Regions from separate parts of the Bradyrhizobium sp. AZCC 2289 genome, predicted to be linked through region 3. Evidence: predicted binding sites of a transcription regulator. Region 3 holds the regulator's gene; each other region holds the start of a gene.
What was found. Region 3 encodes LexA, which represses DNA repair genes until DNA is damaged. Its sites were predicted from a motif close to TGTTCNNNNTGTGTTCNG; they were not measured.
Positions count from the first base shown of each region.

Region 1 (10,267 bases), 210 kb from region 3:
CAATAAGCCCTGGGTATCGACTAGGATGTGGCGCTTCTTGCCCTTGATCTTCTTTCCCGCATCGTAGCCATGCGGGTCAATCCACGCCCCCCTTTTTCCGCGCTCTTGACGCTTTGACTGTCGATGATGGCGGCGCTCGGGCTGGGTTCTCGGTTGGCCAACTCCCGACATTGTACATAGAGCGCGTGATGGATGCGATCGAGCGTGCCGTCCCAAGTCCACAAGTCAAAATAACCGTGCACCGTGCTGCGCGGCGGCAGATCCTTCGGGATCGCTCGCCATTGGCAACCGCTGCTCAGCACATACATCAGACCATTGACCACCTCACGCACATCCACCGTGCGCTTGTTTCCGCCTCGCTTGGCTGACGCAATCAGCGGCTCCACCAACGCCCATTCCTCATCGGTCAAATCGCTGGGATAGCGTAGCCGGCTGCGGTCGTAACGACCGCGGTTCTCTTTCGTCCACATCGGCGCTCCTTCAGATTCGGACCGCCTCCCTTGAATCACAAATGATTCCGATGATTCAACATGTTTTCGGACAGACACTAACATTACAGTTGTCGTTTTTTGAAGTGGGCCCGTTGGGCGGCGGCCTGGTGAGTTCTGCGCCAGAGTGACCATGCGATGATGTGTGCGGGTTGGATCCGCTTTCGGGCGAGCCTGATGGCGATGCGGCGGACTTCCTGGATTGACCAACGGATCAATGACGGATTGGTGATATTTTGAGTTTTGCCGTGGTTCGGCGTTTCGTTTTTTTGGGCGGCGGCGAATTGGCGCGATGGCGGATCACCGCCATCATGGCGAAGGCGAGCATCACCAGGGAAACGTGGCGATGCCACCCATGCCAGGATCTGCTCTCGTTGTGATCGAGCCCGAACTCGTTTTTCGCGGTCTCAAAGCTGTCCTCGATCGCCCACCGATGGCCTTCGACCGCCACCAGCGTTTCGATGGATGTTCCCGCTGGACACCAGGTGGTGAAGAAGGCGAGATCGCCATCGGCGATACGACGACGGATCAGCAGACCTCGTGTCCAAAGACCATGATTTGCGCTGTAAAATTCTTCGACCTCGAGATCGGCCAATTCGAGATAGCACCAATCGTGCAGCCGCGGTCCTTTGGTTCCGGCCCCTGCCGACAGGCGTTTCCAATCGGACGCGCGCCGCGTCCGAGCGATGTCCGCGGCCTTGCCGGCGACCGATCGCCGCTTGCCCCAGGATTGAAATACATGAGCGCTGCTGACCCCGAGCACGTAGCCTTTGCCTGCCCGGCGTAATTGCTGTTCGATATCGCCAACACCGTAGACAGTATCACCGGCAACCCACTTGAATGGTACAGACGCGGCTATGGCGCGTGCGATCATGCTCGTTGCAAGCTTTGGCTTGGTCGCAAAGCCGGCACCGGGAGGCACATATGCGGCTTCCAGACGATCTGGATCGTCGGTCCATTCCTTCGGAAGATACAGCGCGCGATCGATGAACGCATGACCGTGGCGCGACACGTAGGCGGCGAAGACGCCGATCTGGCAGTTCGTGATCTTGCCGGCGGAACCAGTGTATTGCCGCGCCACCCCGCACGACGCCTTGCCTTGCTTGAGAAAGCCGGTCTCGTCGATCACGAGCACCGCATCGTCATCCGCCAAATGCTCGATGACATAATCGCGGACGATATCGCGCAGACCATCAGCATCCCAATCCCTGCGACCCAGGATCGCCTGTTGCCGCCAAGGACCGGGATCGCCAGCTGCCTCCGCGCGCATCCAACCGGTCTTGCGTTGCTCATCTCCGAGCAGGCTTTCCAGAAACAAGCCTGCATTCCTCGCAACACGATCTTGATTGAACAACGGACGTATCCGTTGCTTGATCTCACGAAGCGACGCCGCCCACAGCGCAAGCGTCTCTTCAATCGACGCTGGCCGCGTCCACGATCTTCGAATCATGGTTGCCCATGGATTCAGAAAACTGCATAAAAGGCAACTGTAGTGCTAAGCATGGTGACGAGAACGTCAAGGAAGTCTGCTTGGACCATTAAGGCCAATGTTCCCATGTCGATTAGCAGATGAGCCTTGCTGAAAAATAATAAAGACTCGCAAAGCGAGCCTTTATCAAATTTTCCATCTCTCGTACTGGGATTACGAAATATGCAATTCCCAAGCATAACTTAGATCTTTCGCGGGTTTGAGAGACAAGGAAAAGTCCTACTTCTCACTCCGCCGCCTCGCTCGCTCCCGCACTCTTCCGCGGCTTCCCTGCCGCCTTCTTCAACACCGGCGCCAAAAACTTCCCCGTATAGCTCCGCGGCGCTTTCACGATATCCTCCGGCGGGCCCCAGGCGACGATTTCGCCGCCGCCGTCGCCGCCTTCGGGGCCTAAGTCGATCACCCAGTCGGCGGTCTTGATGACCTCGAGATTGTGCTCGATCACGACCACCGTGTTGCCCTGCGACACCAGCTCGTGCAGCACCTCCAGCAGCTTTGCAACGTCGTGAAAATGCAGGCCCGTGGTCGGCTCGTCGAGGATGTAGAGCGTGCGGCCGGTGGCGCGCTTTGACAATTCCTTGGCCAGCTTGACGCGCTGGGCTTCGCCGCCGGAGAGCGTCGTGGCCTGCTGGCCGACATGGATGTAATCGAGGCCGACGCGGTGCAGCGTCTTGAACGTCTCGCGGACGCGCGGCACGGCCTTGAAGAAGTCGGCGGCTTCTTCCACGGTCATGTCGAGCACGTCGGCGATGCTCTTGCCCTTGAACAGGACTTCGAGCGTCTCGCGGTTGTAGCGCATGCCCTTGCAGGTGTCGCAGGTGACGTAGACGTCGGGCAGAAAGTGCATCTCGATCTTGATGACGCCGTCGCCCTGGCAGGCCTCGCAGCGGCCGCCCTTGACGTTGAAGGAGAAGCGGCCCGGCTCGTAACCGCGTGCCTTGGCTTCGGGTAGGCCCGCGAACCATTCGCGGATCGGGGTGAACGCGCCGGTATAGGTCGCGGGATTGGAGCGGGGGGTGCGGCCGATCGGCGACTGGTCGATGTCGATGATCTTGTCGATATGCTCCAGCCCCTCGATGCGGTCGTGGGGGGCGGCGCCCTCGCTGGCGTTGTTGAGCTTGCGCGCGATCGCCTTGTAGAGCGTGTCGATCAGGAGCGTCGACTTGCCGCCGCCGGAGACGCCGGTGACGCAGGTGAACAGCCCGAGCGGAATTTCCGCCGAGACGTTTTTCAGATTGTTGCCGCGCGCATTGATGACCTTGATGGTGCGCCGGTGGTTCGGCGGCTTGCGCTCGGGGATCGCGACCGACAATTCGCCGGTGAGATATTTGCCGGTCAGCGACTTCGGATGGCTCATGATCTCGGCGGGCGTGCCCTGCGCGATGATATGGCCGCCATGCATGCCGGCGCCGGGGCCGATGTCGAGCACATGATCCGCCAGGCGAATCGCGTCCTCGTCATGCTCGACCACGATCACGGTATTGCCGAGGTCGCGCAGCCGCTTCAGCGTTTCCAGGAGTCGCGCATTGTCGCGCTGGTGCAGGCCGATCGAGGGCTCGTCCAGCACATAGAGCACGCCGGTCAGCCCTGAGCCGATCTGGGAGGCCAGCCGAATGCGCTGGCTTTCGCCGCCCGACAGTGTGCCGGAGGCGCGCGACAGCGTCAGGTAATTCAGGCCGACGTCGAGCAGGAACGACAGCCGCTCGCGGATCTCCTTCAGGACGCGGGCGGCGATCTCGTTCTGTTGCGCGTTGAGCGATGCCGGCACGCTCTCGAACCATTCGCCGGCGCGGCGCACCGACAATTCAGAGATTTCGCCGATATGTTTTGCCCCGATCTTGACGCACAGGGCCTCCGGCTTCAGCCGGTAGCCGTGGCAGGCCTCGCAGGGAACGTCGGAGAAATACTTTGCCAGCTCCTCGCGCGCCCATTCGCTTTCGGTCTCGCGGTAGCGGCGGTTGAGATTGGTGATGACGCCTTCGAACGGTTTCTTGGTGTCGTAAGAGCGCACCCCGTCTTCATAGGAGAACTTGATCTCGTCGTCGCCGGAGCCGTGCAAGAGGGCGGCCTGCGTCTTCTTCGGCAGGTCCTTCCACTTGGTGTCGAGCGTGAACTTGTAGAATTTGCCGAGCGCGGTCAGCGTCTGGATGTAATAGGGCGAGGACGATTTGGCCCAGGGCGCGATGGCGCCCTTGCGCAAGGTCATCTCCTTGTCGGGGATGACCAGGTCCTCGTCGATATGCTGCTCGACGCCGAGGCCGCCGCAGGCGGGGCAGGCGCCATAGGGGTTGTTGAAGGAAAAGAGTCTGGGCTCGATCTCGGGAATGGTGAAGCCGGAAACCGGGCAGGCGAATTTTTCCGAAAACAAAATCCGCTCCGGCCCACTCTTGTCGTGGATTTTGGCGGTCTTCTTGTCGGATTTCTTCTCGTCGGCCGCGGGCGCATCCGCATATTCGATCACCGCCAGTCCTTCGGCGAGTTTTAGCGCGGTCTCAAAACTTTCCGCCAGGCGCTGGCCGATGTCCGGCCGCACCACGATGCGGTCGACCACGACGTCGATGTCATGCGGAAATTTCTTGTCGAGAACAGGCGCTTCGGCGAGTTCGTAAAACGTGCCGTCGATCTTGACCCGCTGAAACCCCTTCTTGAGATACTCGGCGAGCTCCTTCTTGTACTCGCCCTTGCGGCCGCGCACGACCGGCGCCAGCAGATAGAGCCGGGTGCCTTCGGGCAACGCCAGCACGCGGTCGACCATCTGCGAGACGATCTGGCTTTCGATCGGCAGACCCGTGGCGGGCGAGTAGGGCACGCCGACGCGGGCCCAGAGCAGGCGCATGTAGTCGTAGATCTCGGTGACGGTGCCGACGGTGGAGCGCGGGTTTTTTGATGTGGTTTTCTGCTCGATCGAAATCGCTGGAGACAAGCCGTCGATCTGGTCGACGTCGGGCTTCTGCATCATCTCCAGGAACTGGCGCGCATAGGCTGAGAGCGACTCGACGTAGCGCCGCTGGCCCTCGGCATAGATGGTGTCGAAAGCGAGCGAGGATTTGCCGGAGCCGGACAGGCCGGTGAACACCACGAGCTTGTCGCGGGGGATCTCGACATCGATGTTCTTGAGATTGTGTTCGCGCGCGCCGCGGATCGTGATCGCGCGCGTCGAGGAGGCGTTTTGTTGGCGCTTCGCCCTGAGCACTTCATCCATATCGGCAATTCCAGGCGCGCGTCGGGCGCCGCTTTAGGGCGCGCATCGCGGGAAATCCGCCAACAAGCGCCGATGGGGTGATGCTGGGAACGTAGGAAGAACGCCGGGTGATTTCCAGTGCTCTCGGCGAATCATCAACGGTTTGTTGCGAAGCGGGTTGCGGTGGCGGCACGTGGCAGCAGTTCGGCGGCATCATAACAAAAAGGCCGGCGCGAGGCCGGCCTTTTCCAGTCGCAAAGCCCGCTGTTGCGACGATCAGTATTTGGCGATGACCGGACCGCCAAAGCGGTAGCTGACCCGGACCGTGCCCATGTCGATGTCCTGGCGGATGTTGTCGCTGCGGGTGACGGCAATGGCCGTGACCGGGAACGTAACGTCGCGGTTGCCCATGAACAGATGGTTGTATTCAAAGCCAACGGACCAGTCCGGTGCGAAGCTGAATTCAATCCCGGTTCCGATCGCGCCACCCCAACGGGTTTCGGTGGTCTGATTGAACACGACACCGGTTGCGGTGAAGGCGCTGGTGTATTTGTTGTCGGTGACCGCAGCGCCGCCCTTCAGATACCAGAGCACGTTGTTCCAGGCGTAGCCGACCTGGCCGGTGAACAGGCCGATGGCGTCGACCTTGGTCTGGTTGGTATAGGGGATCACTGCCGTCAGGCTTGCATTCGATCCCTTCAGGTCGGCCCAATCGCCCTGGGCTTCGACGCCGAACACCCAGCCGGCCGATTGCCAGCGATAACCGATCTGGCCGCCGGCGAGGCCGCCCGTCGCGCTGTGACAGCCCTCGGAATTCGGGGTCACCGCAGCGCCTGCAACGCTGGTGATGGTCAGGCACTCGCGGCTCGATGCGCCGCCGCCGTTGAGGCCAATGTAAAAGCCGCTCCAGTCATACGCCGCGGCGATCATCGCGGGCGCTTTGGCATAGGGCCGCGCAGCAAGATCTGCCGCCGAGCGCGGGCGCCGCCGCCAATGTCGCCAAGGCGAACCCTGCTACCAGAACGTTTCGTATCATTTTCATTCCCCTGCGATCCCCGTTCGCGTCTTTTGGTCGCCGAGCGAACGAGTGAGATCGAAAAATTCTAGCTCAGCGGGTGCGAAAAGGCCGTCACCGAAAAACCACATCCGTGGCAAAACGCCTCATTCGGGACAGGCGTGCGCAACATCCGCGCACCGTCGAAATTCGATCGAAGCGCGAGTCGTGCAAACAACGAGTCATGCAAACAACGAGGCGTGCAAACAACGAGTCGTGCAAACAAAAAGGCCGGCGCTAGGCCGGCCTTCTCGTCTCGAATTTTGGCGCGTTGCGAAGATCAGTACTTCGCGACGACCGGGCCACCCCAGCGGTAGTTGACGCGGACGGTGACGAGATCGACGTCCTGACGGATGCGGTCGGTACCGAACAGAGTGCCAGCCGGGCCGGCGACGCCGTTGTTGAGGAAGGTGTTGGTCCTGTCCTGCATGAACAAATGATCGTATTCGATCGCAGCCGACCAGTTCGGAGCGAAGCCGTATTCAACACCGACGCCGACCGTGCCACCCCAGCGGGTGTCGTTGACGTCGTTGGAGACCACTACGTTGGTGCCGGTTGCGAACGAACGGAAACGATCCGAAGTCACGGCAGCGCCGCCCTTCAGGTAGAACAGCGCGTTGTTGGCGGCGTAGCCGATCTGACCGGTGAACAGGCCGAATGCGTCGATCCTCGACTGATTGTCGAAGAAGCCGCCGGGAAGCAAGCTCCGGTTCCGGCCGCTCAGGTCAGCCCAGTCGCCCTGCGCTTCAAGGCCGAACACCCAGGTGCCAGCCTGCCAGCGGTAACCGATCTGACCACCGGCGACGCCACCGGTTGCATCATGGCAACCCTCGGCCGCGACGAACGTGGCACCCAATGCAACCGGCGTCGTGAAGTCCCAGCACTTGTGGCTCGAACCCCAACCACCGTTGGCACCGATGTAGAAACCGCTCCAGTCATACACCAGAGCGATCGGCGCCGGCGGCGCCTTGGTGTAAGGACGCGCGGCAAGGTCAGCAGCGGCTGCGGGAGCAGCCAGCGCCATCAGAGCAACCGTACCAAGCAAAAACTTTTTCATCGCATAATCTCCAGCTCTTGGATCGCTTATCGTTGGTCCCGAAGCGTTTCAATTTATGACGCGAGCGCCGCGTCCGTGCTCAGGTCATACCCCGATTCAGCCGGAAATGCCGTCTCCGAAATGCAACACTCGCCGACGAAGTGAAGGCTCCGCAAGTTAGTGATTTGTTTAGAGTATTCGGGCCGGCCCCGACGCAATCGGGTTCCATTTTGGGTTCCCGGGTGCCGAAATACCGCCAGGTCCCGGCCTTCTGCAGGTTGCACAGAACAAAACTGGAACATTGTGCCGGGCGATGCTATATGTGGATAACCGGGGGATTGCCGCGGGATCGCCAAGCGGGCCATGGCTGCGAGCGTATAGGGTCGCTTTCAAATATCCCAAGGCAGATAGCGAAATCCGAAGCGACGGCCGGTGTTCGGCCAGTCCGGTAATTTTGAGTGGAGAGCAGCGATGGCGGGAAGCGTAAACAAGGTGATTCTGGTCGGTAACCTCGGCAAGGATCCGGAAATCCGGCGGACGCAGGATGGCCGGCCGATCGCCAATCTGAGCATCGCGACGTCGGAAACCTGGCGTGACAAGGCGACCGGCGAACGCAAGGAAAAGACCGAGTGGCATCGCGTCGTGATTTTTTCCGAGCCGCTTTGCAAGATTGTCGAGCAGTATCTGAAAAAGGGCGCCAAGGTTTACATCGAGGGCGCACTGCAGACCCGCAAATGGACCGACCAGAGCGGCGTCGAGAAATACTCGACCGAGGTGGTGCTGCAGGGCTTCAACTCGACGCTGACCATGCTCGATGGCCGCAGTGGCGGCGGGGGCGGCAGTTTCGGGCCCGACGAGTCGGGCGGCGATTTTGGTGCGGGCGGGCCATCGAGTTCCGCACCGCGCCGGGCTGTGGCGGCGGGTGCCGGCGCACGCAACAGCGATATGGACGACGATATTCCGTTCTGATCGCAGCACAGGTTCAGAATCGGATTGCGTGACGCCGGAATAGGCGGTGTCGCGCGAACCGGTTCGGTCTGTTTTCAACATTAAGAAATTTCCACAATATATTGATTTAAAAGGAAAATCGCGGTTGCGCTGCTGCGTATCGACTAGCTTTGACTTCGATCGATGTTAATGATATTAACATGATGTTAATGGTATTAACACGAGGAAATCGATCTAGCGTTTTCGATCATTTCCATTCCCGATTGAATTTCTGGATCGCCCGCCATGAGCCTCGCGCCGCTGCTCGATGCCGCCCCCGCGATCCCCGTTCATGCCTTTGCGGCGATGGCCGCGTTTGCGCTCGGCCTCGTCCAGTTCGCCGCACCGAAGGGAACGCTGCCGCATCGGACGATCGGCTGGATCTGGGTCGGCCTGATGGCCATAGTGGCGATCAGCTCGTTCTGGATCCATCAGATCCGACTGCTCGGCCCCTGGAGCCCGATCCATCTGCTGTCGATCTTCACCTTGATCGTGCTCCCGATCGCGGTATGGCGGGCGCATCATCACGACGTCACCGCTCACCGCCGCATCATGATCTTCATTTTCGCCGGCGCGCTGGTGGTCGCGGGGCTGTTCACTTTGGTGCCCGGACGGATCATGCACGCGGTGGTTTTTGGCCGTTAGCGGGCGCCTCGGACAAGCGGTTTTTCCCGTGCATTTCCACGCCGAAATGGCCGGTTCCGCGGGGCTTGGCGGCGGACCTCGCCAACCCGGTAAGTCTATGAAAAAACGAAGGGAAAAACAGCGCTGCGGAACCGTCTTGGGGTGGTTATCGGAGCTCCGATACGCTATATGATTCTTTGAAATCGAATTGACCGGATTCCCCCTTTGTCTGACCCTGAAGATACTCCGCCCGGCGAGCCGCCGGCGTCCTCCGATATTCGTCCCGTTTCCATTCTCGACGAGATGAAGCGCTCCTACCTCGATTACGCCATGAGCGTGATCGTGGCGCGGGCGCTGCCGGATGCGCGCGACGGGCTCAAGCCCGTGCATCGCCGCATCCTCTATTCGATGTACGAGCAGGGGCACACGCCGGACAAGAAATACGTCAAGTCGGCGCGCGTCGTCGGTGACGTGATCGGTAAATATCATCCGCACGGCGACCAGTCGATCTACGACGCGATGGTCCGGATGGCGCAGGATTTCTCCATGCGCGTGCCGCTGGTCGACGGGCAGGGCAATTTCGGCTCGGTCGATGGCGATCCGCCAGCCGCCTATCGATATACCGAAGCGCGTCTGACCAAATCGGCGCTCGCGGTGCTCGGCGACATCGACAAGGACACGGTCGATTTTCAGCCGAACTATGACGGTTCGGAAAATGAGCCGTCGGTTCTGCCGGCGAAGTTCCCAAATCTTCTGGTCAACGGTGCCGGCGGCATCGCGGTCGGCATGGCGACCAACATTCCGCCGCACAATTTGGGCGAAGTGATCGACGCCTGCGTGGCGCTGATCGACGATCCCGCGCTCGGCATCGACGACCTCATCAATATCATTCCCGGCCCGGACTTTCCGACCGGCGGCATCATCCTGGGGCGCCAGGGCATCCGTTCGGCCTATCACCTTGGCCGCGGCTCGATCGTGATGCGCGGCAAGGTCACGATCGACACCATCCGCAAGGATCGCGAAGCGATCATCATCACCGAGATCCCGTATCAGGTGAATAAGGCCACCATGGTCGAGCGCATCGCCGAACTGGTGAAAGAGAAGAGGATCGAGGGCATCGCGGATCTGCGCGACGAGTCCGACCGCGACGGGTTTCGCGTCGTGGTCGAGCTGAAGCGCGAGGCGATGGCCGATGTGGTGCTGAACCAGCTCTATCGCTTCACGCCGCTGCAGAGCAATTTTCCGGCCAACATCCTGGCGCTGGATCAGGGCCGGCCGCAGACGATGAACCTGAAGGACCTGCTGACGCTGTTCATCGCGTTCCGTGAGCAGGTGGTGACGCGCCGCACCAAATTCCTGCTCAACAAGGCCCGCGACCGCGCCCATATCCTGGTCGGCCTCGCCATTG
Region 1 is NZ_JAZHRY010000001.1:9,840,155-9,850,421, reverse strand. It holds partial or broken gene V1289_RS46310 (IS5 family transposase) at 1-470, opposite strand, end outside; gene V1289_RS46305 (IS701 family transposase) at 703-1,938, opposite strand; gene uvrA (excinuclease ABC subunit UvrA) at 2,204-5,179, opposite strand; gene V1289_RS46295 (outer membrane protein) at 5,435-6,088, opposite strand; gene V1289_RS46290 (outer membrane protein) at 6,493-7,269, opposite strand; gene V1289_RS46285 (single-stranded DNA-binding protein) at 7,720-8,217, shown strand; gene V1289_RS46280 (DUF2306 domain-containing protein) at 8,482-8,880, shown strand; partial or broken gene gyrA (DNA gyrase subunit A) at 9,085-10,267, shown strand, end outside.
Region 1: the regulator LexA is predicted to act here: its motif matches at 5,265-5,282, upstream of uvrA (excinuclease ABC subunit UvrA).

Region 2 (10,267 bases), 9.3 Mb from region 3:
ATTCCATGCCGATGTGGTTGATCTTTCAACTGGTCTCGATAGCCGCGATGCTGGCTGCCTATCACATGGCGCTCGACCGTGGCAGATCGACCAGGGCCTGGCTCTGGACGGCGTTGATCTTTGGGCCCCTGGCGCTCCTCGCGCTCCTCATTCTGGGCAAGCGCAACAACCAAGCAGTGTGGACAGTGCCCTGAATTTGGCATGAGAGGGCTATGAGACAATGGCTACGATCCTGATCAAAATCGCTATGCTGGCTGGCCTGCTGATACTTACCTTTGGCGTTTTCCCGGATCGGCGAAGGGGCGGAATCCTTGCCATTGCGACGTGCGTCGCCGCTGCCGTTGTCCTTCATTTCGTGGCCCCCTGAAATAATCAAATCAGGCCATTGAGGATCGAAACCGGTCTGCACGGGATTTCTCGGGTCCAATATGACGCCTGACAAGAAACCATTTCTCCGAACGGCTGCAGCCATGATGATCGCTTGGGCCATCGGGGCATGCATCATTTTCCTGCTTTTTTAGCCAACGCCAAAAAGGCCGCCAACTGAGGCGGCCTTAACTTTTTCTTCTGCCCCAACTCTCGAAGGACGTCGAGAAAGTGGGCGATGAATCTCTTAACGAGATTATCGGCATCTAGCGGCGCGGGGTCGTGCTCTGCCTCTTCAAGCCAAATGATCTGGTTGTGGTGGTGACTGGGCTGGCCATCTGCCATTTGCAATCTCGCTCTCAAAAAGCGGGGCCCGGGAGTGTCAGGGCTCCCGGGGCTCCCGCACCTGGATCACTCCGCTCGGCGAGGCGATCAGGTCGAGACTAGTAATCATGGACCCGCACCGACAGGTTGCATTGATTCAGCGCAACAACATTTCCCCTAGCGATTCGTTTCCCCGAGGGAACAGCGTAGCTCTACCGAGAACCAAAAGGGACCACTGCTAAAATTGTAAAGGGACCACTAACCACTACGGGGAAATGGAAAGGGGGCCAGCACCTCTCTCTGGTGCTGGCCGAAATAGGCCACTCGCGATTCCAAAATAGGCCACCAATAGAAACCCGCCCCGATCGCCTAATCCGAACGGGTTAACCCAGAAGACCGCACCCAGTGTGGGTAGCCAAGTGCTAGGTTTGGTCCATTGCTCTGTATGCGTCCATTTCAGATCAAAGGCCCCAGCGCGCATGCCCCTGCGCCGGGGCCTTTTCTTGTGGCCACTCGCAGATTCAAAACAGGCCACTCAAAGAGCGGTTCGGGCGGCAGAGTCTCCCGCGTCTCCGGATGACCCTTTCAAGCCGCTTCACTAATGAAAGAGGCCGCCAACTGAGGCGGCCTTATCGTTATTTCGGGGACTGCAAGCCGGGCGATGAAAGCCACTCTTCAATGCGCAAGGCCGTGTCTGCTTGGCGGGCCTTCCTCAAAAGAATCTCGCGCTCTTGGCCCGGAGGCAACTTGTCAGCTTCCTCTCGAAGTCGTTCAGCTTCTTTGGACAGCCGATCAGGGAATGACAGAATGTTTTTGAAACGGCGTCGCTGCATGGCAATCCTCCGCTTACGGGTCCTAACCGTTGAGTTGGGCGAAAAACTGAAACTAATACGCGGAACTCTCGTCGTCAGTGCCAAAGTGGACACAATTCAAATTAGACCACTGTAATTTTCAAACTAGGCCACTGAGGTCGGAAACAGGCCAATACCCTAAGAAAGAACATATTGCGAACAGAGAACAAACATGGTACAAGGTTCCCATCAGCCGCCGATTCCAAAGACTTCGTCGCCCATTTGTCCCGCTAGCGAATCCCCGCCATAAGGAGCACGTCCTATGTCTGCTACTGCCCTGCGTATCGTCGAAGGATCCTCCATGGATAAGACCAAGGCCCTGTCTGCCGCGCTCTCCCAGATCGAGCGTCAGTTCGGCAAGGGCTCGGTGATGAAGCTGGGCAAGAACGACCGCTCGATGGACATCGAGACCATTTCCTCGGGTTCACTCGGGCTCGACATTGCGCTTGGCGTCGGCGGCTTGCCGAGGGGACGGGTGGTTGAAATCTACGGGCCGGAATCCTCGGGCAAAACCACTCTGGCGCTGCACACGGTGGCCGAAGGCCAGAAGAAGGGCGGCATCTGCGCCTTCATTGACGCCGAACACGCGCTCGATCCGGTCTATGCCCGCAAGCTCGGCGTCAACATCGACGAGCTGCTGATCTCGCAGCCCGACACCGGCGAGCAGGCGCTGGAAATCTGCGACACGCTGGTGCGCTCCGGCGCGGTCGACGTGCTGGTGATCGACTCGGTTGCGGCGCTGGTGCCGAAGGCCGAACTCGAAGGCGAGATGGGCGATGCGCTGCCTGGCCTGCAGGCGCGGCTGATGAGCCAGGCGCTGCGCAAGCTCACCGCATCGATCAACAAATCCAACACCATGGTGATCTTCATCAACCAGATCCGGATGAAGATCGGCGTGATGTACGGCTCGCCGGAAACCACCACCGGCGGCAACGCGCTGAAATTTTACGCCTCCGTCCGCCTCGACATCCGCCGCATCGGCGCCATCAAGGAACGCGACGAAGTGGTCGGCAACCAGACCCGCGTCAAGGTGGTGAAGAACAAGCTGGCGCCGCCGTTCAAGCAGGTCGAATTCGACATCATGTATGGCGAGGGCGTCTCCAAGATGGGCGAAATCCTCGACCTCGGCGTCAAGGCCGGCATCGTCGAAAAGTCCGGCGCCTGGTTCTCCTATGACAGCCAGCGCCTGGGCCAGGGACGCGAGAATTCGAAAGCGTTCCTGAAAGCCAATCCGGACATGACCGCGAAGATCGAGGCGGCGATCCGTCAGAACTCGGGCCTGATCGCCGAGCAGATTCTGGCAGGCTCGCCCGAGCGCGATGCCGATGGCGAAGAGCCGGAGGATGCCGCGGAGGCGTGAGGTTTTCCGAGACCTGGTCCGCGTGATCTGAGTTTCGACATAGCGGGCGCTGAGGACGTTGAGTTGCCGACGTTCCCGGCGCCCGTTTTGTTTTGTGCGTGTGAGTGAGCCCCATGAATCGCCTGATTGTGACCAGTTCGTCCGGCTCAAGTCTCACGCGTTCAGAGCTCATAGATGCTGACGCTACGATCATGTTTCCCTTTCGCTTCGTAGGGGGACCGTTGCCATCCTTGGACGAACTCGCGCGCTATGTCGCCGCGCGTTCCGAGAGGCACGGGCCAGGCGAGCATTGGTCGAATTTTGTCAGCCTATGGCGTCACGACAGCAAAGCGCGCAGAGATCTCGCGTTGTTCGAGTTCTGCAAGCCTTACGAGGTCATCGAGCTGTGGTTTGATCCAGCGCCCGACGATCAATTGCAACTGATCTGCTGGCTCGATTGGTTCAGATCTTACCCGGAGATTGCGACCAGGCTGAAACTGCGCCTTGTCGACTTCAACCTGATCATGATGGATGTGGAGGCGCCAAAGGAGGATCGTATCCCGCTTGTCAACGTCAGCAGAGCGCATATCGAAACTGCAAGCATGTGCTGGCGGGCGTATCGGGCACCGACCCCCGAACCCTGCTTCGATCAGCTCCATCGGGATTTGAGCCCATTTCCGTTGCTGAGGCCGGCCCTGCTTGATTTGATCGAGGAACTTCCTTCTGATGTAACGGGACTTGGCGCGACGGAGATGCGGCTCCTCGAACTGGTTGCGACAGGTTTTATGGGCACAAGCATGCTGTTCTATCTTCGCGGTTTTCGTCAACGCGGAGTATTCAGCGATTGGGAAATCGGGTCCTTGCTTGAGGGGCTTGCGCACGGTCCGAGGCCGGCCCTCGCAGGGCTCGACGACGAGTTGCGTGTCATCGACAAAGAGAACTTGCGAGATCGCCTCAAGGCGTATCAGCGAAGCCGGTTGACGATGACCGAATTCGGCAAGGCGGTTCTCGCTCATAAGGAAGATTTCAGCCGCCATAACCCGATTGATCGCTGGTGGGGCGGCACGCGGCTCACCAACGATCGCCTCTGGCGCTGGAATGCGCTGCTGGTGAAGCCATGAAGCCTCTGATCCTGACCAGTTCGTCCTCGCGCCGCATGCGTTCGGAACTCGCCGATGTTGTGATTGATTTCCGCTTTCGCTTCGTACCGGGAACATTACCTCCTCCGGACGAACTCGCAACCTACGTCGCCGCGCGCTCGGAAAAGCACGGCCCGGCTGAACACTGGTCGGACTTCGTGGGCCGGTGGCCCCACGGCGACAGAGCTCGCAGGGATTTCGGGTTGCTAGAGTTCTGTCAGCCCTTTGAGGCCATCGAGTTTTGGTTCGATCCAGAGCCGAATGATCAACTGCAACAGATTTGGCTACTCGACTGTTTTCGCTCGCATCCGAAAACTGCGGCGAAGTTGAAATTGCGCCATGTTGATTTCGACTTGATGACGATGGAATACGGACCGCCTGAAAGCCTGGAGGATGTGCGGGTTGTCGACGTCACGGCGGTGCAGCTCGAGACAGCAGCCATGAGCTGGCAAGCGTATCGGGCGGCGACGCCGGAAGCCTGCTTCGATCTGCTGCATAGAGACCTGAGCGCATTTCCATTGCTAAGGCCGGCCATGCTTGACCTGCTTGAAGAGCTTCCAGGCAGCACAACGGGGCCTCGGCGCCACGGAGATGCGGCTTCTGGAGCTGATTGCAGCGGGGTATTCGCATCCGAACAGGCTGTTTTATGAAGATAAGCTCGGCCAGAGGCGGGTATTCAACGATCATGAGATCGGGTGCATGCTGGAAGGGCTTGCCCACAGCCCGCTTCCAGCCGTGGTGGGCCTCGACGACGAGTTGCGCGTGCTGGACAAGGAGAACCATGCGGGCCGTCACGCGGCATTTCTGAGAAGCTGGCTATCACTGACCGAATTCGGCAAGGCGATTCTCGCTCACAAGGAAGACTTCAGCCGCCATAACCCGATCGATTCGCTGATGGGGCGGCACGAGGCTGACCAACGATCGGATATGGCATTTCGATCCTGTTCTGACGAAACCTCAACGGAAACGCGCATGACGCGCCTGATCTTGACGGCAGACTCTTCCGCCGCGGGCGCTCTCATGGGCGCGCATCCCGGCGACCTCGCGATCGCGATCGAACGTCGGCTCATCTGGGGAGCTTTGCTGTCCGGAGTGCAACTCGACGCATTCTTCGCGGCCCGAACGACGCAGGAGAATGGCCTTCATTGGCAGGACGATAGCCCTTCCTGGCGTCTGGAAGAATTTGGCGTCGCCGATCTTGGATTGATCGAGCTGTGTACGAAATGTGAAGCAGTCGAATTGTGGATCAATCCAGAGCCGAACGCCCAATTGATGCTGCTTTGGCTGCTCGACTATTTGCGACCGCATGCCAATGTCACGTCCAGACTGGCTCTGGTCCAGGCAGACTTCAGCATCGGCAATCAACTGCCGCGGGAATTGGCGGCGTTGCGGCCTCAGGCTGTTCCAGTCCGCAACGATCACCTTGAAATCGCCGCCTCGGCATGGGCCGCCTGGCGCGCGCCGACACCGCAGGCCTGGTTCGACCTGCTGGCGCGAGACTTGAAGACGTTTCTGCATCTGCGGAATACCGTTATTTCGCTGCTCGAAGAACTTCCCATGCGCGGCTCCGGACTTGGCGCGACGGAAATGCGGATTTTGGAGCTGATATCGGCAGGTCACGTGCATCCTTACGAGGTGTTTCCGGGGCACGAGAAGTCCAATGAACGTCGGGTTTTCGGCTATTGGGAAGTGGGGGCCTTGCTCGATGGATTGGCGCATGGTCCAGCACCTGCGGTGTTGGGACTCGACGAAGGACCTTTCGATCTAGACATGCACGAGGACGCTGGCCGTCACGCACGGTACAAGCGAAGCAGGCTTGCGCTGACTGAACTTGGCAAAGCCATCATCGCGCGAGCGGACGATTTCAGCTGGCACAACCCCATTCATCGCTGGTGGGGCGGCACCGAGGTAGTCGTCCGTGAAGAACGCTGATTTCAGGCTGGATTGATCAAAGGTCTGGGGTAGAGAGCGCTGAGGAGTTGCCGCAATAAAAGGCTGAGCCAGCGGATCAGGCGGCGGAAGTTGTAGCCGACGGCGGCGAGGACAGTGTTGTTGGCGTCGCCGCGCCGGAACCAGAGATAGTTGCGGCCCATGCGGTGCTCGGCTTTGAGATGGCCGATGACGGGCTCGACGGCAGACCTGCGGCGCAGTTCGCGCTTGATCCTGGGCGTCACCCCTCGCTTCTGGCCGGAGAGGAAGACCCTGAACTTGTAATCGGGCGGCGCATTGTGGCCGCGGTAGCCCTTGTCGGCGAGGATGCGCGTGATGGTGCTACCGACCAGCGCCTCCATGTCCGGAATCACCGTTGCCAGCGTGTGGCCGTCATATGGATTGCCGGGCAGCGCCTTCACGTGGGTGACGAACTGGCCGCCCTTGCAGTGCTTGAGGGTGGTGGCAACGCTGACCTTGACGCCGAACTCGTAAGGCCGATGGGCCTTGCCTTTGCCTATGCATTCGACTTCCGGCGCATGCAGGGAATAGACCTTCGGCCCGCGTTGACGTTGCTGCTGCTCGCGTACGCGCCGCGCCAGCAATAGCAACTGTGCGAACGTCCCTTCGAGCCCGCTGTTGCCCTCGATCTTGCGGCCGATGTCGCGGATGACGCGGCCGAGATAGGTGCGCAGCTTCTTGAGCATCCGGTTGGCACGCTTGAACTGCTTGGCGTGGGCATAGCGCTGATGCTGGATCAGGGCGAACTTGCCCACCCGCGCATAGGACTGGCGCAAATCTACCCCGTGGCGCTGCGCCAGCCGCACCAGCTTCTCGCGCGCCCGGTTCAGAAGCTTCGCGTCGGTGGGGAACGTCACGTTCTTGGGCTGCACCGTGGTATCGACGATCACCCGTGACAGCTCGGACGGCTTGATCGCCTTGGTCCTGGCGGCCACCGAAAGGCTCTCCTGGAGCAGCGCCTGCAGCCGCTCCTCGCCCATGCGATTGCGCCAGCGCGTCAGCGACGAGCGATCGAACACCAGCCGGTGCTGGAAGAACTCCTCGCCGCAGAAGAACTGGTAATAGGGGTTCTCGACCCAGCGCTCGCACAGCACCTCATCGGAGAGGTCGTAGGTGTGCTTGAGGATCGCCAGCCCGGCCATCAATCGCGTCGGCAGTGGCGGGCGGCCCGGATCATCCGTGTAGACCGCCCCAAACTCCCGTTCCAGGAACCGCCAATCCACCGTGCGCCCCAGCGCCACCAGTGGATGCTTCAGGTCGATGATCTGATCGAGCCGGGAGCGGAACAGATCCTGCTCTCCCGTCTCCCGCCGTTCCGATGGCCGCATCTGGTCCCCCGCCAAAACATTCAAAGGCGAGTGAATCACAAATCAAATTTGCAAGGAATCCCCTTCCGCACACCCGATTCCCGGCAAACTCGATTGTCACAGCGTCCCGTTTCCAGATTCTAAATCAACGACTTGGGAATTCTTCACGGACGACGAGGTAACCAACGACCGGTTATGGCGCTGGGATCCTGAGCGCCGTACGCTGGTCGCGCCCTAACGCGATCGCCTCATTCCGCCGCCTGCGCGTAATCGTCGATCGGCGGGCACGAGCACACCAGATTGCGGTCGCCATAGACATTGTCGACCCGCCCGACCGGGCTCCAATACTTATCCGTGCGCGACACGCCCGCAGGAAAACAGCCCTCGGCGCGGCTATAGGCGCGGGCCCACGCATCGTCGGCGATGTCGTGCACGGTGTGCGGGGCGTGGCGCAGCGGCGAGGCCTCGATCTTCCAGCGGCCGGCCTCGATCTCGGCAATCTCGTTGCGGATCGCGATCATGGCATCGCAGAACCGATCGAGTTCGGCCCTGGATTCCGATTCGGTCGGCTCGATCATCAGCGTGCCCGGCACCGGAAAGCTCATGGTCGGGGCATGAAAGCCGTAATCGATCAGGCGCTTTGCGATGTCGTCGACGGTGACGCCGCTCGTCACCTTGAGCGGGCGCGGATCGACGATGCATTCATGCGCGACCCGGCCTTTTGCATTTCGGTACAGCACCGGGAAATGCGGCTGCAGCCGTGCGGCGATATAGTTCGCATTGAGGATCGCGATCTCGGTCGCCCGCGTCAGGCCTTCGCCGCCCATCATCAGGATGTAGATGTAGGAGATGGTCAGGATCGACGCCGAGCCGAACGGCGCCGCCGACACCGGCCCGATCACATGCGGCCCGGCGCCGTTGGCGGCGGGATGTCCGGGCAGATAGGGAGCGAGATGCGCCTTTACGCCGATCGGGCCCATGCCGGGGCCGCCGCCGCCATGCGGGATGCAGAAGGTCTTGTGCAGATTGAGATGGCTGACATCGGCGCCGTAATCGCCGGGCCGCGCGAGGCCAACCTGCGCGTTCATATTGGCGCCGTCGAGATAGACCTGGCCGCCATGGCCATGCACGATATCGCAGATCTCGCTGATGTGCTCCTCGAACACGCCATGCGTCGAGGGATAGGTGATCATCACGGCGGCGAGATTTTTCGAATGCTTTTCCGCCTTCGCCCGCAAATCGTCGACGTCGACGTCGCCCCTGCTGTCGCAGGCCGTCACCACCACTTCCATGCCGGCCATGTGGGCGGACGCCGGATTGGTGCCGTGCGCGGAGGAGGGGATCAGGCACACCTTGCGATGCGGCTCGCCGCGCGCGGCGTGATAGGCGCGGATTGCGAGCAATCCGGCATATTCGCCCTGCGCGCCGGAATTCGGCTGCAGCGAGATCGCGTCGTAGCCGGTGATATCGCACAGCCATTTGTCGAGCCGCGCAAACAGCGCGTGATAGCCTTTGGCCTGTTCGCGCGGCGCGAACGGATGCAGATGGCCGAACTCCGGCCAGGTCAGCGGGATCATCTCCGCCGTCGCATTGAGCTTCATGGTGCAGGAGCCCAGCGGGATCATCGCGCGGTCGAGCGCGAGATCTCGATCGCTGAGTTTTCGCATGTAGCGCAGCAGCTCGGTTTCGGAACGATGCGCGTGGAACACCGGATGGGTCAGGAAGGCGCTGGTGCGTTTCAGTTCCGAAGGCAACGCCTCGCGCGTGCGGGCCTCGATGTCCGCATAGGACAGCTTGCCGCCGAACGCGCGCCACACCGCCTCGATGATCGCCGGCGTGGTGGTCTCGTCCACGGCAATTCCGAGCGTTCCTTCACCGATCCGAAAGTTGATTTTCTCGGCCAAAGCGCGGGCGACGATCTCACTTTGTTTGCCGCCGGCTTCCACCGTCACGGTGTCGAAGTACGCCTCGCTCCTGGGGGCAAAGCCGAGCTTGCGCAGCCCCGCCGCCAGCACGGCAGCGCGGCGATGCACGGCGCGTGCGATATGCGTCAGTCCCTCCGGGCCGTGATAGACCGCATACATCGAGGCGATCACCGCCAGCAGCACCTGCGCGGTGCAGATGTTGGAGGTCGCCTTTTCGCGGCGGATGTGCTGTTCGCGGGTCTGCAGTGCCAGGCGGTAGGCGGGTGCCCCGCGCGAGTCCACCGACAAACCGACGATGCGGCCGGGCAGCGAACGCTTCAGCGCATCGCGCACCGCCATATAGGCCGCGTGCGGGCCGCCATACCCCATCGGCACGCCAAAGCGCTGCGCCGAACCAACCGCGATATCGGCGCCGAGTTCGCCGGGGGAAGCGAGCAGCGTCAGCGCCAGCAGGTCGGCGGCAACCACCGCAAGCGCGCCCTTGGCGCGCAGCGTTGCGATCGCCGGCCGCAAATCGCGCACCGCGCCGGACGTCCCCGGATATTGCAGCACGGCGCCGAACACGTCCGCGCTGTCGAGATCGGTGAGGGGATCGCCGACGATTAATGTCCATCCCAGCGGCTCGGCGCGGGTGCGCAGCACGGCCAGCGTCTGCGGATGCACTTCCGCGTCCACGAAGAACGATTTTGTCTTCACCTGCGAGGCGCGTTCCGCCAGCGCCATCGCCTCCGCCGCCGCGGTGGCCTCATCGAGCAATGAAGCGTTGGCGACGTCGAGCCCGCTGAGATCGCAGATCATGGTCTGGAAATTGAACAGCGCTTCCAGCCGGCCCTGGCTGATTTCCGGCTGATACGGCGTGTAGGCCGTGTACCAGGCCGGGTTTTCCAGAATGTTGCGCTGGATCACTGCGGGCAGGATGGTGCCGGAATAGCCTTGGCCGATCAGCGAGGTGAACACCTGGTTTTGCGCGGCGAGTTCGCCCATATGCGCCAGCGCCTCGGTTTCGCTCAAAGCACGGCCGAGATCGAGCGGCGCCTGCTGCCGGATCGAGGACGGCAGCGTTTGG
Region 2 is NZ_JAZHRY010000001.1:701,612-711,878, reverse strand. It holds gene V1289_RS03650 (hypothetical protein) at 6-194, shown strand; gene V1289_RS03645 (hypothetical protein) at 502-711, opposite strand; gene V1289_RS03640 (hypothetical protein) at 1,326-1,523, opposite strand; gene recA (recombinase RecA) at 1,804-2,901, shown strand; gene V1289_RS03630 (hypothetical protein) at 3,015-4,001, shown strand; gene V1289_RS03625 (hypothetical protein) at 3,998-4,669, shown strand; gene V1289_RS03620 (hypothetical protein) at 4,719-5,951, shown strand; gene V1289_RS03615 (IS5 family transposase) at 5,954-7,297, opposite strand; gene gcvP (aminomethyl-transferring glycine dehydrogenase) at 7,525-10,267, opposite strand, start outside.
Region 2: the regulator LexA is predicted to act here: its motif matches at 1,686-1,703, upstream of recA (recombinase RecA).

Region 3 (10,267 bases):
TTATGGAACGGCCAGGATGAGGCTGCGGCCGATACCGTCCAGCCATTGCCCGAATTGATCCGGTTTTGTAAACGACCGGGATGATCTCAAGCCTCGCCCCCAACTCCGCCGACGCGTTGCTGTTCGATCTCGGCCGCGTGGTGCTCGATATCGATTTCGGCAAGGCGCTGGCCTGCTGGGCCGGCCATGCCGGCCGTGCGCCGGCCGACCTTGCCGCGCGATTCGTCCGCGAAGCATCCTACCGGGATCACGAGGTCGGCAAGATCGAGGACGCGGCCTACTTTCAAAGCCTGCGCGACGCGCTCGGCATCGGCATTTCCGATGCCCAGTTCCTGGAGGGCTGGAACGCGATCTTCGCCGGCGAAATGCCGGGCATCGCACCGCTTTTGAAACGCGCCGCGGCGCACCTGCCGCTATACGCCTTCTCCAACACCAACCGGCCGCATGTCGAGCATTTCTCGAAAGCCTATGCCGACGTGCTCGGCCATTTCCGCGAAGTGTTTTTGTCATCGACCATCGGGCTTCGAAAGCCCGATGCGGCAGCCTATGATCACGTGGTGAGAGCGATCGGCGTGCCCGCCGAACGCATCGTGTTCTTCGACGACGTCGCCGCCAATATCGAAGGCGCCCGGGCGCGCGGCCTGGTTGCGGTTCACGTGACATCGCCGGACGACGTTGCCGAAGCCCTCGCCGCACTCGGAATTTAGGAGTTTTGCCCGTGGCCTTGATGCCGGTTGCCGATGCTCTCAACGCGATCCTCGCAGGCGCAGAACCGTTGCCCGAAGAAATGGTCGCGCTCGATGCCGCCTATCATCGCGTGCTCGCGCGCGACGTTGCCGCACGGCGCACCCAGCCGCCGCAGGCGATGTCGGCGATGGACGGCTATGCCGTGCGCGCGGCGGACGTCGGCGATCTCACCGCACGACTGAAGGTGATCGGCGAGGTGGCGGCCGGTCGCCCGTTCGAGAAAAAGGTCGGCGCCAACGAGGCGGTGCGGATTTTCACCGGCGGCGTGATCCCCGACGGCGCCGATGCCGTCATCATCCAGGAAGACACGGTTCGGGAAGATCCGGCGGTCGGCGGCGACCACATCACCATCACGGAGGCCGCGAAAACCGGCCGGCACATCCGCCCCGCCGGCGTCGATTTCCGCGAGGGCGACGTGCTGCTTGCCGGGGGAAGCCGCCTCACCGATCGCGACCTCTCGCTCGCCGCCGGCATGAACTATCCGGAACTCGCCGTCCGCCGCCGCCCGAAGGTCGCGGTGCTGGCGACCGGCGACGAACTGGTGATGCCGGGCACCATCCCCGGCCCCGGCCAGATCGTCTATTCCAACGGGTATGCGCTCCGCGCGCTGGCGCGGGCCGAGGGCGCCGAGACTATCGACCTCGGCATCGCCGCCGACACGGTCGCGGCCACCACCGAGGGCATCCGCCGGGCCCGCGCATCCGGCGCGGACATCCTGATCACCACCGGCGGCGCCTCGGTCGGCGACCACGACCTCGTCAAGCAATCGCTGGAGGCGGAGGGCGTCACCATGGCGTTTTGGCGGATCGCGATGCGGCCGGGCAAACCGATGATGCATGGCCGGCTCGGCGCAATGCGGGTGATCGGCCTGCCCGGCAATCCCGTCTCCTCCTATGTCTGCGGTTTTCTGTTTCTGGTGCCGTTGATTCGGGCGCTGTCGGGCCGCGCCAGCGTTCATCACACCAGAGAAGCGGCGCTGCTCGGCCGCGATCTCGCCGCCAACGACCAGCGCGAGGATTACTTGCGCGCCCGCCTCGAGGAGCGCGCGGACGGCGCGCTGATCGCAACCCCGGTCACCCATCAGGACAGTTCGCTGCTCGGGAATCTCGCTGCGGCAAGGGCACTTGTGATACGTCCGCCGTTTGCACCCGCAGCCGGTGCCGGCGCGCCATGCGAACTCCTGCGTTTGCCGGAGTGAAGCGCCGGGCGGCACGTTCCGGCAAAACCGGGTCGCGTTCACCGGAAATTAAGTGGTTGCGGAACATGTATCGAACATATAGTGTCCGTTCATGATTTGTTTCGAGACCTTGTGTCTAGGAATGGGAGTTTCGGACTTCCGATATCGGACTCCCGATATCGGACTCCCGATCTCAGGGAATCGAAGACGCGACCAACCGGGGGAATGCTCGAGATGCTTACGCGCAAACAGTATGAACTTCTGCGTTTCATCAACGAAAGGCTGAAAGAGGCTGGCGTACCGCCCTCCTTCGACGAGATGAAGGATGCGCTCGACCTGCGCTCGAAGTCCGGTATCCACCGACTCATCACCGCGCTGGAAGAGCGCGGCTTCATCCGCCGCCTGCCCAATCGCGCCCGCGCCATCGAGGTCATCAAGCTGCCCGAGTTGTCGGGCAGCGGTAACGGCAACGGCCGCCGCGGCTTCACCCCAAGCGTCATCGAAGGCACGCTGGGCAAGGTCCGCAGCTCCGGCGCCGGTGCTTCCGAGGACGACGGCAACCGCCCGGTCGCGGTGCCCGTGATGGGCCGGATCGCCGCCGGTACGCCGATCGAGGCGCTGCAGACCCGCAGCCATACCATCAGCGTGCCGCCGGATATGCTCGGCTCCGGCGAGCACTACGCGCTCGAAGTGCGCGGCGATTCCATGGTCGACGCCGGCATTCTCGACGGCGACATGGCGCTGATCCAGCGCAACGACTCCGCCGACACCGGCGATATCGTGGTGGCGCTGATCGACGAGGAGGAAGCCACGCTGAAACGCTTCCGCCGCCGCGGCGCCTCGATCGCGCTCGAGCCGGCCAATACCTCCTACGAAGTCCGCATCCTGCCGCCGAACCGGGTCAGGATTCAGGGCAAGCTGATCGGGCTTTACCGGAAGTATTGAGACCGGAAGTATTGAGCGGACGCGCTGGTCCGCTTTCGATTCCCTGCAAGGGGCGGATTATCCACCCCTGATGGATGGTCCTTCGGCAATCGCAAGGATTATCCGCGGCCCAGTCCGGCGCTAGATCCTCGGCACGCAAGCAACGAAGCGCACCCGCTTCGTCGAAAACAGCGTGCAACACGAGGAGACAACCATGCGCAAGACCATTTTGACGGTTCTGGTTTCGGCATTGATTGCCGCATCGACGTCGCAGTTCGCTTCAGCGGCCGAACGGCACCGCGCCAACAAGGCGAACCGCGTGGTGGCCGGCGAGCAATTCCGCAACGCCAATAATTCGGTCGCCGCCCCCGCGCCGTCCGGCTGGGCTTACAGCGGCTTCTCGGCACCCGCCGGCCACTGATCAACTCGGACACGAAAAGAGGCCCCGGCGGAGTCGGAGCTTTTTTTTGCGCGCCGCGCTCCCACGGTTCGAACCGAGCGCGTGTTAGCGCGTTTGTGATCTGACAAGCCTACGCCAGCCGCACAATTGCCCACAAAGGCGCGTATGCTGTGTCTACTCTGATATGGGCCTGTTGCCTCAACAGGAGGCACGGGTCGGCTATCTCGAATGAGGAGCATCCGATGTGTGACTATAGTCTGCACGCTATGGCGACGCGCCCCGCCAAGGTCGGAGAGACGCTGATCACCACGACATTCCGCGGCACATCGACCCGCGGATTTGCATCAGAGAGCGAACCCAACGTCGCGGTCTGCATGCTTCCCGGAACCGAACTGGCGTTTGCCGAAGACGTCAAATACGACAACCGGTGGATCTGGACCCGGACCGTCGGCTTCCGCGTCGGCAAGTTCAACATGATCGATCCGCATGTTCGGGAACGTCACCATGACGCGGTCGAGTTTCCGGACGGAAGCTTTGTGCTGGTGACGCAGCTCTGCGAGGGACAGCGGGTCAGCGTACTGCAATTGCCGGTGACGGTGACTCATCCGATCACCGAGCGCGCGGCGCCGGCCGTCGAAACGCCTCCAGCGACGTCGATCTCGATCGGCTGATCCTTCGCCGCCGGTTCCGGCCGGCGAGCGTTGCGACGCGCGGTGAGTGAAATGGTATTGGAGCGCCTCCGGGACGCAATCCGGGGGCGCAAGAAGAGCTGTACGTCGCCGAAAGATGCCAAGAAAGGAGTGATCGGTGGTCACCAAGATCACTTGGCAAAAAGCCGGGCACGTCACCGAGCCCGGCCGATACATGTTCAGGTTTGGATGGCTTAACGTCGCGGCAGAGGATCTGGCGATCTGGGAACAATTTCCGGATGCGACGTTTACGCTGGTCCAGATGCCGGCGGGGGCGGCGGACGGCATGGAGGAATTTCATCTCGGCGCGTTCGAAGTGCCGGCGCATCCCTTACCGGACAGACAGTAAAAGCGCTCCCCATAGCGTTTTCGAAGAAAACCCGTCAAACCAAAGACTACTCGTCGTTTTCGAAGAAAACGCGTCAAACGAGACTCTACTCATCCGCCTGCACATCGGCCTCCGCCGGTGTTGCATCGATGGCGCGCGCTGCAGCCAAGCGCGGCGCGACAATCGTTGTCTCGGCCTCGCCCTCGCCGGCCACCCCCGGTGACCACGGCCGATCGAGACCCCTGGGCTTGACCGCATCGATGGTAAATCCGTCGCGGCTTCGCCGCAACGCCAATGCGCCTTGCCGCCGCAGACGCTCGAGGCCGATGACCGAAGCGGCGCACGAAGCGGGCGACTGCCGCGCGCTCACCACCAGCGCTGCGCGCTCGCAATCGTCGGCAAAAGCCTCAGGCCGCAGCGCCAGTGCGACCAACGCGCCGCCGGCCGCCCCGGTCACGCAGCCCGCGTCATCGCATGAGGCGCCTTCCGCCAGCGAGGCATCGGTCGAGAGGCGCGCGTCGGCATCCGCCGCCAGCCACTCCCTGACCAAAAAGGCATCCTTGGCCGTGCGCATCAGGTGCAGCCGCCCATCGGCGCCGCGGACGCCGACATTGCGGCCATCGGCGGAAATCAGGATATCCGGCTGCGGCACCCTGACGGCCCACACGACCGCGACCAGCAGCAAAGCTGCCCCCGACCAGCGCAGCGGCGTGCGGAGCAGCCCGAACAGGATGATCGCAGCACTCGCCGTGATCAGCGGGCCGATGCCGAACGCGGCCATACGGCCGACCGCGCCGGGTAGCGCCGCGACCCATTGCGTCACCACGATCATCCAGTCGATGCCCGCTCCCATGATCGCCCAGAACACGCCGTCGAAACCGAACGGCATCGCAACCAGGCCGAGCAGCCCCGCCGGCATCACCACCGCCGACACCACCGGCATCGCGGCGAGATTGGCCAGCAGGCCATACGGCGTCACGCGATGAAAGTGAAACGCGGCATAGGGCGTCGTCGCCAGCCCCGCCACCAGCGACGCCAGCACCAGCGTCATGATCTCCCGCCCGCCCCACAACGCGACCTTGGCGGCCGCCGAATTGTCGGGTGAAGCGAACAGGCGCGGCATCCCGATCTGTATCAGCGCGACCAGGCCAAGCGTCGCCGCAAACGACATCTGGAAACTCGGATGCACCAGCGCCTCCGGCGCCATCGCCAGCACGATCATCGCGGCGACGGCGAGCGTGCGGAAGGTGATGGCGCGTCGGTCGACCAGGACCGCGATCAACACCACCGCCGTCATGAAGAACGATCGTTGCGTCGCGACCTCGGCGCCCGACAGCAAGAGATAGAACGCCGCGGCGACCAATGCTGCCGCCGCCGACCATTTCTTGATCGGAAAACCCGTGGCGAGCGCGGGGAACAACGCCAGCAGCGCGCGGACCGCAAAGAACACCACACCGGCGACGACGGCCATGTGATAGCCCGAGATATAGCAAGTATTTTAATATGTCAGTTAAATCAGCATCTTATCGGATTTTGCTTCCCTAGTTCGGGGACTTGGGAAGCCCATGGTGTTGAGCGGCCCGCGCTGTGCGTCGCGCCGATCGGCCAACGGTATATGCTGGCCGTTGGCTGGTATCGATTCGATGAAAGGAATTCGAGATGAGCCCGACCTATTACGCAATCCAGATGGCGCGCCTGGATAGCGAGATTGAGGCGGCACGGTTGGCTGGCGATCTACCGCGGCTGCAGGAGCTTGCCGGCGAACAAACCTTGCTGATGCAACGGATGTACGGCCGGCTGGCATAGGCGCGGTGACTCTGGGAAGCCCGCTGGTGAATCCGGCCGCTGCAGGCTGTCATGTGGCCAGTCGATCGGCGCGAGCGCATGGGCGAGTCTGCGGCGCTGCCCGGCCGGCCTGTTTCGGCCCTCAGTGGCCTAATTTGAATTTATGAGTGGGTTATTTTGATCTAGCTCAACGGCCATCGCCCTGCCGTCCCGGACCCTTGGGCGTCATGACGAAGCCTGACGAACAGAGCGAAGCGAAGGAGCCCAAGCCCTCCCGCTTGGAGGAGGCGATGCGGATCATTGAGGAGTACGCCAACGACTTGCGGGAGATCATTCGGAAGCTCCGGCGCAAGATGAATTGAGGCCGCCTCAGTTGGCGGCCTCTTTCGTTCTCGGCCGTTACCAGGCGCGGCTATGAAAGGGACGCTGATCATGCCGGTACTTCTGATCGTCATCGTCGCGGTGATCATACTGATCGTCATCGTGCGCAGCGCATCGAAGTCAAAAGGGACAGCGGCGCGCCAGTGTCCCTATTGCAAAAACTACATCAACGATAAGGCCACGGTTTGCGATTACTGCCACCGGGATGTGTCGGCGGGTTAGTCAAGATGATGGATATTCACAGATTTGAGGCGCGGACCTGAGCCCGCGCCTCTTTGTTCTCACCGCCTCAGTCGCCTGGCGTGACCCGCCAGCCGCTGCCGGTTACGCTTCCTGATCGATCGGCGCCGGCGCTTCATTGGTCGCGCTCCGCCAGAAACCGATCAACCACGGCCTCGATCTTCCGTTGCTGAGCCTCTGGCAGCGTCCTTACCACCGCCACAAACTCTGCGCCGCTCGAGTTCGGGCTCAGCCTAATCGGGTCCTTCTGGAAGATGCGCCCCTTGCCCTCCAGCAGCCACTCGACATTAACGCCGTACTTCTCGGTGAACTTGGCGATCTCGTGATGCTTGAGCGTCAACGCCGGCTTGATCTCTTCTTCGGAAAGATCGCGCGACGCGGCGACGTCTTTGATGCGCTGCCGCATAGCCGCTTTGAATTCTCGCCGATGTGCTATTGCCTCGCGGTTGTCGTGCCGCACGGGGTGCGCGGCGAGCCAAGCGACGTCGGCCGCGATCACGCGTTCAATCCGTTCGGTCTTGACGTCGGTGTATTCATGCTGGCCAGATTTCAGCGCCGCTCGTTTCCACGCGACGGCGGACGCATAGGGTGCTGGCGTAAGCAGCTGTCGCGCGAGGGCTTGGCGCCAATTTGCGAGCAGCCTCAAATCTTCATTCGGATCGTCGTGGCGGGGATGGTAATTGCCTTCTGGCAAGTCGTGGTTTTGAACGTCCGCAATCGCTCTCTCCATGTCCAGGCGCGCGCGCCAGTATTCGCGGATAACTTCGGCTTGCCGCCAAGCATCCTTGCGCGCGTCCCGCAGATTCCGGTTTCTCAAGGTGATGGTTTCCGCTTCGTCGCGGGCCGGGATCTCCGGTTCCTGGTCGAGCTCAACGCGTGACATGCGGCTGGTGCCGGCTGCCATCGCGATCGGGCGCTTGGGAGAAGAGCCGGGAAATGCGATGATGTTGCTCATGCCCGCACCTCTCGCCGAATGATGGCCTCGAGCGCTGCGGCCATCGTGGCCCGCAGCTGATAGTGCCAGCCCTCGGGCCCGATGGCGTCGGTGTTGGGCCATTCGCCTCCCTCATCCTCGATCAGGTTCGCGAGCCGGAGCACCGCGACCACCCCGGCCAGCGTCGTGGGCTGAGTCGTCGCGAGCTTCCAATCGGCTTCATGGGCAGCAACGCAAGCCGCCTCGCACCGCTCTGGCGCCCGCCGCTCGGCGTCCGATGCTCTGCCGCATTGGCTTTCGGCGATGGCCTGCAATTCGGTCGCCCAGCAATGCTTGACGTCGGCCAGCCTCTTGGCACGGATCAGCGCGAAGGCGGGATCTGCGTTGACGCTTGGCGCCGACACAGTAACGGCAGGCGCGGCCGCGGCCGGCAGCATGGCAGGCAGGACAAGAAGGGCGCCGAGCATGGAGCGGCGGGATAGTCCCTCAGCGGGCTTGCGGGACTCGCTGATGCGTTCTCTGTTTTGCCGCTGTCCGATAGCGGGTTGGGCTGAAAACGAATCCCCGGACTCCGATCGGGGCGGAAACATAGGTCTTTCGATGGTCATGGTGGTTGGTCCAGTTTGATGGCTTGCTACAGCCGCGCCGGTATCAGACCGGCAGCCGGGGGGTAGCAAACAGCCTGGACGACTGTTCGGCGCGCTTTTAAGCCTCGCGGCTCTGGACATGACGCACCGCCCCCGGCATATTGGCCAGGTGAGGCGCGCCCGCCAAGGCGCTCCTAAGCGCCATAGGAAACCCGCCAAGGTTTCCACCGCGCGCATTCGGCGGCCCCGCCAAGGGCCGCGATAGTCCAAGTCCGAGTTGCTACACTCACGGACATGCTTTCACTGTTTTGGTTAAAAATCCATCCCCTTTCGGGGAATTGCTTTCCGGTACCCGTTGCGGTTGATTCCCTTGGCGCAGGGAAGGAAAGCAAATGCTAGTTGGGCACGCCATCAGACGCTTCGAAACTCGGGCATTCTGGCTGACCACCCAGGCGTGGTTTTTCCTTTTTTTTGTTTTGGTTTTATTGGTTGCCGGTGCTGCGGCGGTTTGGTTTGCTCCGACGATCACCGCCGGCGACATCGGCGCCGTGACTAATCAGAAGTTCGAGGCAATCCAGCAAGCACAATTCAAAGACGTAGCTAGGCTTAAGGAACTAAGAAATGTGCCGATGCGAAAGGCTTGCAATGATGAGATGGTCGCGGCCTTTAAGGGCTGGCTTCAGCTAGCGGATTCTGGCCCGTTCCAGATTTTGCATCCGACTGCGGACGGCCACATCGTCAGCGGCGACGAGATTGTTGCGGCGGTCCAGCAGCACGAAGTCCTCATAGTTGATCCAGGCGAATGTGCTACCTATGCCACGCCCGGCATGTTCAGAATCTTTGTACCAAAGGATCGGTTTGAGGAATTTAAGAAACAAATGGCTGGCAAAAAATTTGGTAAGCCAGAGCTCGCTGCCAACATAGCGGAAATCAACAAAATAAACGCACGCGACGCGCAACTCGATGAACTGCACAAACAGGTCGAGTTGGAGCGCCTTCAGTCTGAGGTTGCTGCTACGGGGGACAAAGGGGCAGGACCTGCCCCCGAACGCAGTCTTTTCCTCTCGCTACTACAAACAAGCGTCACGCGATTTGGATTGCTTGCAGTCATAGGCTTCTTTGTCAGTATCCTAGTCTCAATGTATCGCTACAACATCCGTCTTGCAGCCTTCTATGTGGCTCGCGCAGACGCCCTGCGACTATTTGCGCCAGATATCACAATCTCGGATTTTGCTTTGGTTGCGGCCGCCTTGTCCCCAACCGTCGAGTTCGGAAAAGCTCCACAACCGCCCCTCGCGCAATTGGTAGATTTGATAAAGTCCGCCAAAGAGGCAGCAAAATAATTCACACCACGACGCGCTGCAGGCCAAAGCCTTTCCGAGCCCAAGGGCTTGATAATTTGCCAATGGCTCCGCGCCGCGCTTCAATAGTGCATGCCCGCCCGCCCGCAGAAAATCAGCCTCGGGGAAATGCGCTCGTCAGGCGTGCGCGGCCTGCTGATCTATTGCGCGGACTATCGCTGCAGCCATTCGAGCGCGATCAGCGCAGACCGATGGCCAGATGACGTCCGGCTATCCGATCTGGAAGCGCGGTTCGCATGCAAGGCGTGCGGCAAACGTGGCGCCGACGTCCGGCCGAACTTCAACTGGAACGCCAGGGGACCGGTCGGCGGCATGGGGTATCGGTAGCGTCCTGGTCGCGCCCATTTGTTCTCCTGCCGCGAACAGATGGTGTCCGCGTTTTAAGCCTAAGTGCCCCAAGCTGAATTTCGCGGTGCCCAAATTTTGTTCTTCACCTCGCCGCGGATTTGCCGCAGCGCGTTCCCCGTATAGCCGATCGCCTGGCGATTTAGGGGTAGCCCTAAAGATATACCATCCCGAGGGGATTATCCCCTAAGAGTCGTTGTTTGAACCATTGACTTTGAGGAATTAATTCATGGATAGCCCGCAGCATTGTCAAGATCAGTCGGCCGAATGTATTCGCTCAATGAGCTCAGCGCAAAGTGAAGCGCAAGCCCAGGTTCTGAGAAATCTTTCATCTAGCTGGTCGAGACTTGCCGGCCAGATCGACCGATA
Region 3 is NZ_JAZHRY010000001.1:10,049,325-10,059,591, forward strand. It holds gene V1289_RS47310 (HAD family hydrolase) at 81-707, shown strand; gene V1289_RS47315 (molybdopterin molybdotransferase MoeA) at 719-1,945, shown strand; gene lexA (transcriptional repressor LexA) at 2,159-2,869, shown strand; gene V1289_RS47325 (hypothetical protein) at 3,063-3,269, shown strand; gene V1289_RS47330 (hypothetical protein) at 3,491-3,919, shown strand; gene V1289_RS47335 (hypothetical protein) at 4,056-4,286, shown strand; partial or broken gene V1289_RS47340 (ComEC/Rec2 family competence protein) at 4,372-5,751, opposite strand; gene V1289_RS47345 (hypothetical protein) at 5,925-6,071, shown strand; gene V1289_RS47350 (hypothetical protein) at 6,278-6,412, shown strand; gene V1289_RS47355 (hypothetical protein) at 6,465-6,653, shown strand; gene V1289_RS47360 (hypothetical protein) at 6,787-7,626, opposite strand; gene V1289_RS47365 (hypothetical protein) at 7,623-8,072, opposite strand; gene V1289_RS47370 (hypothetical protein) at 8,585-9,535, shown strand; gene V1289_RS47375 (hypothetical protein) at 9,626-9,880, shown strand.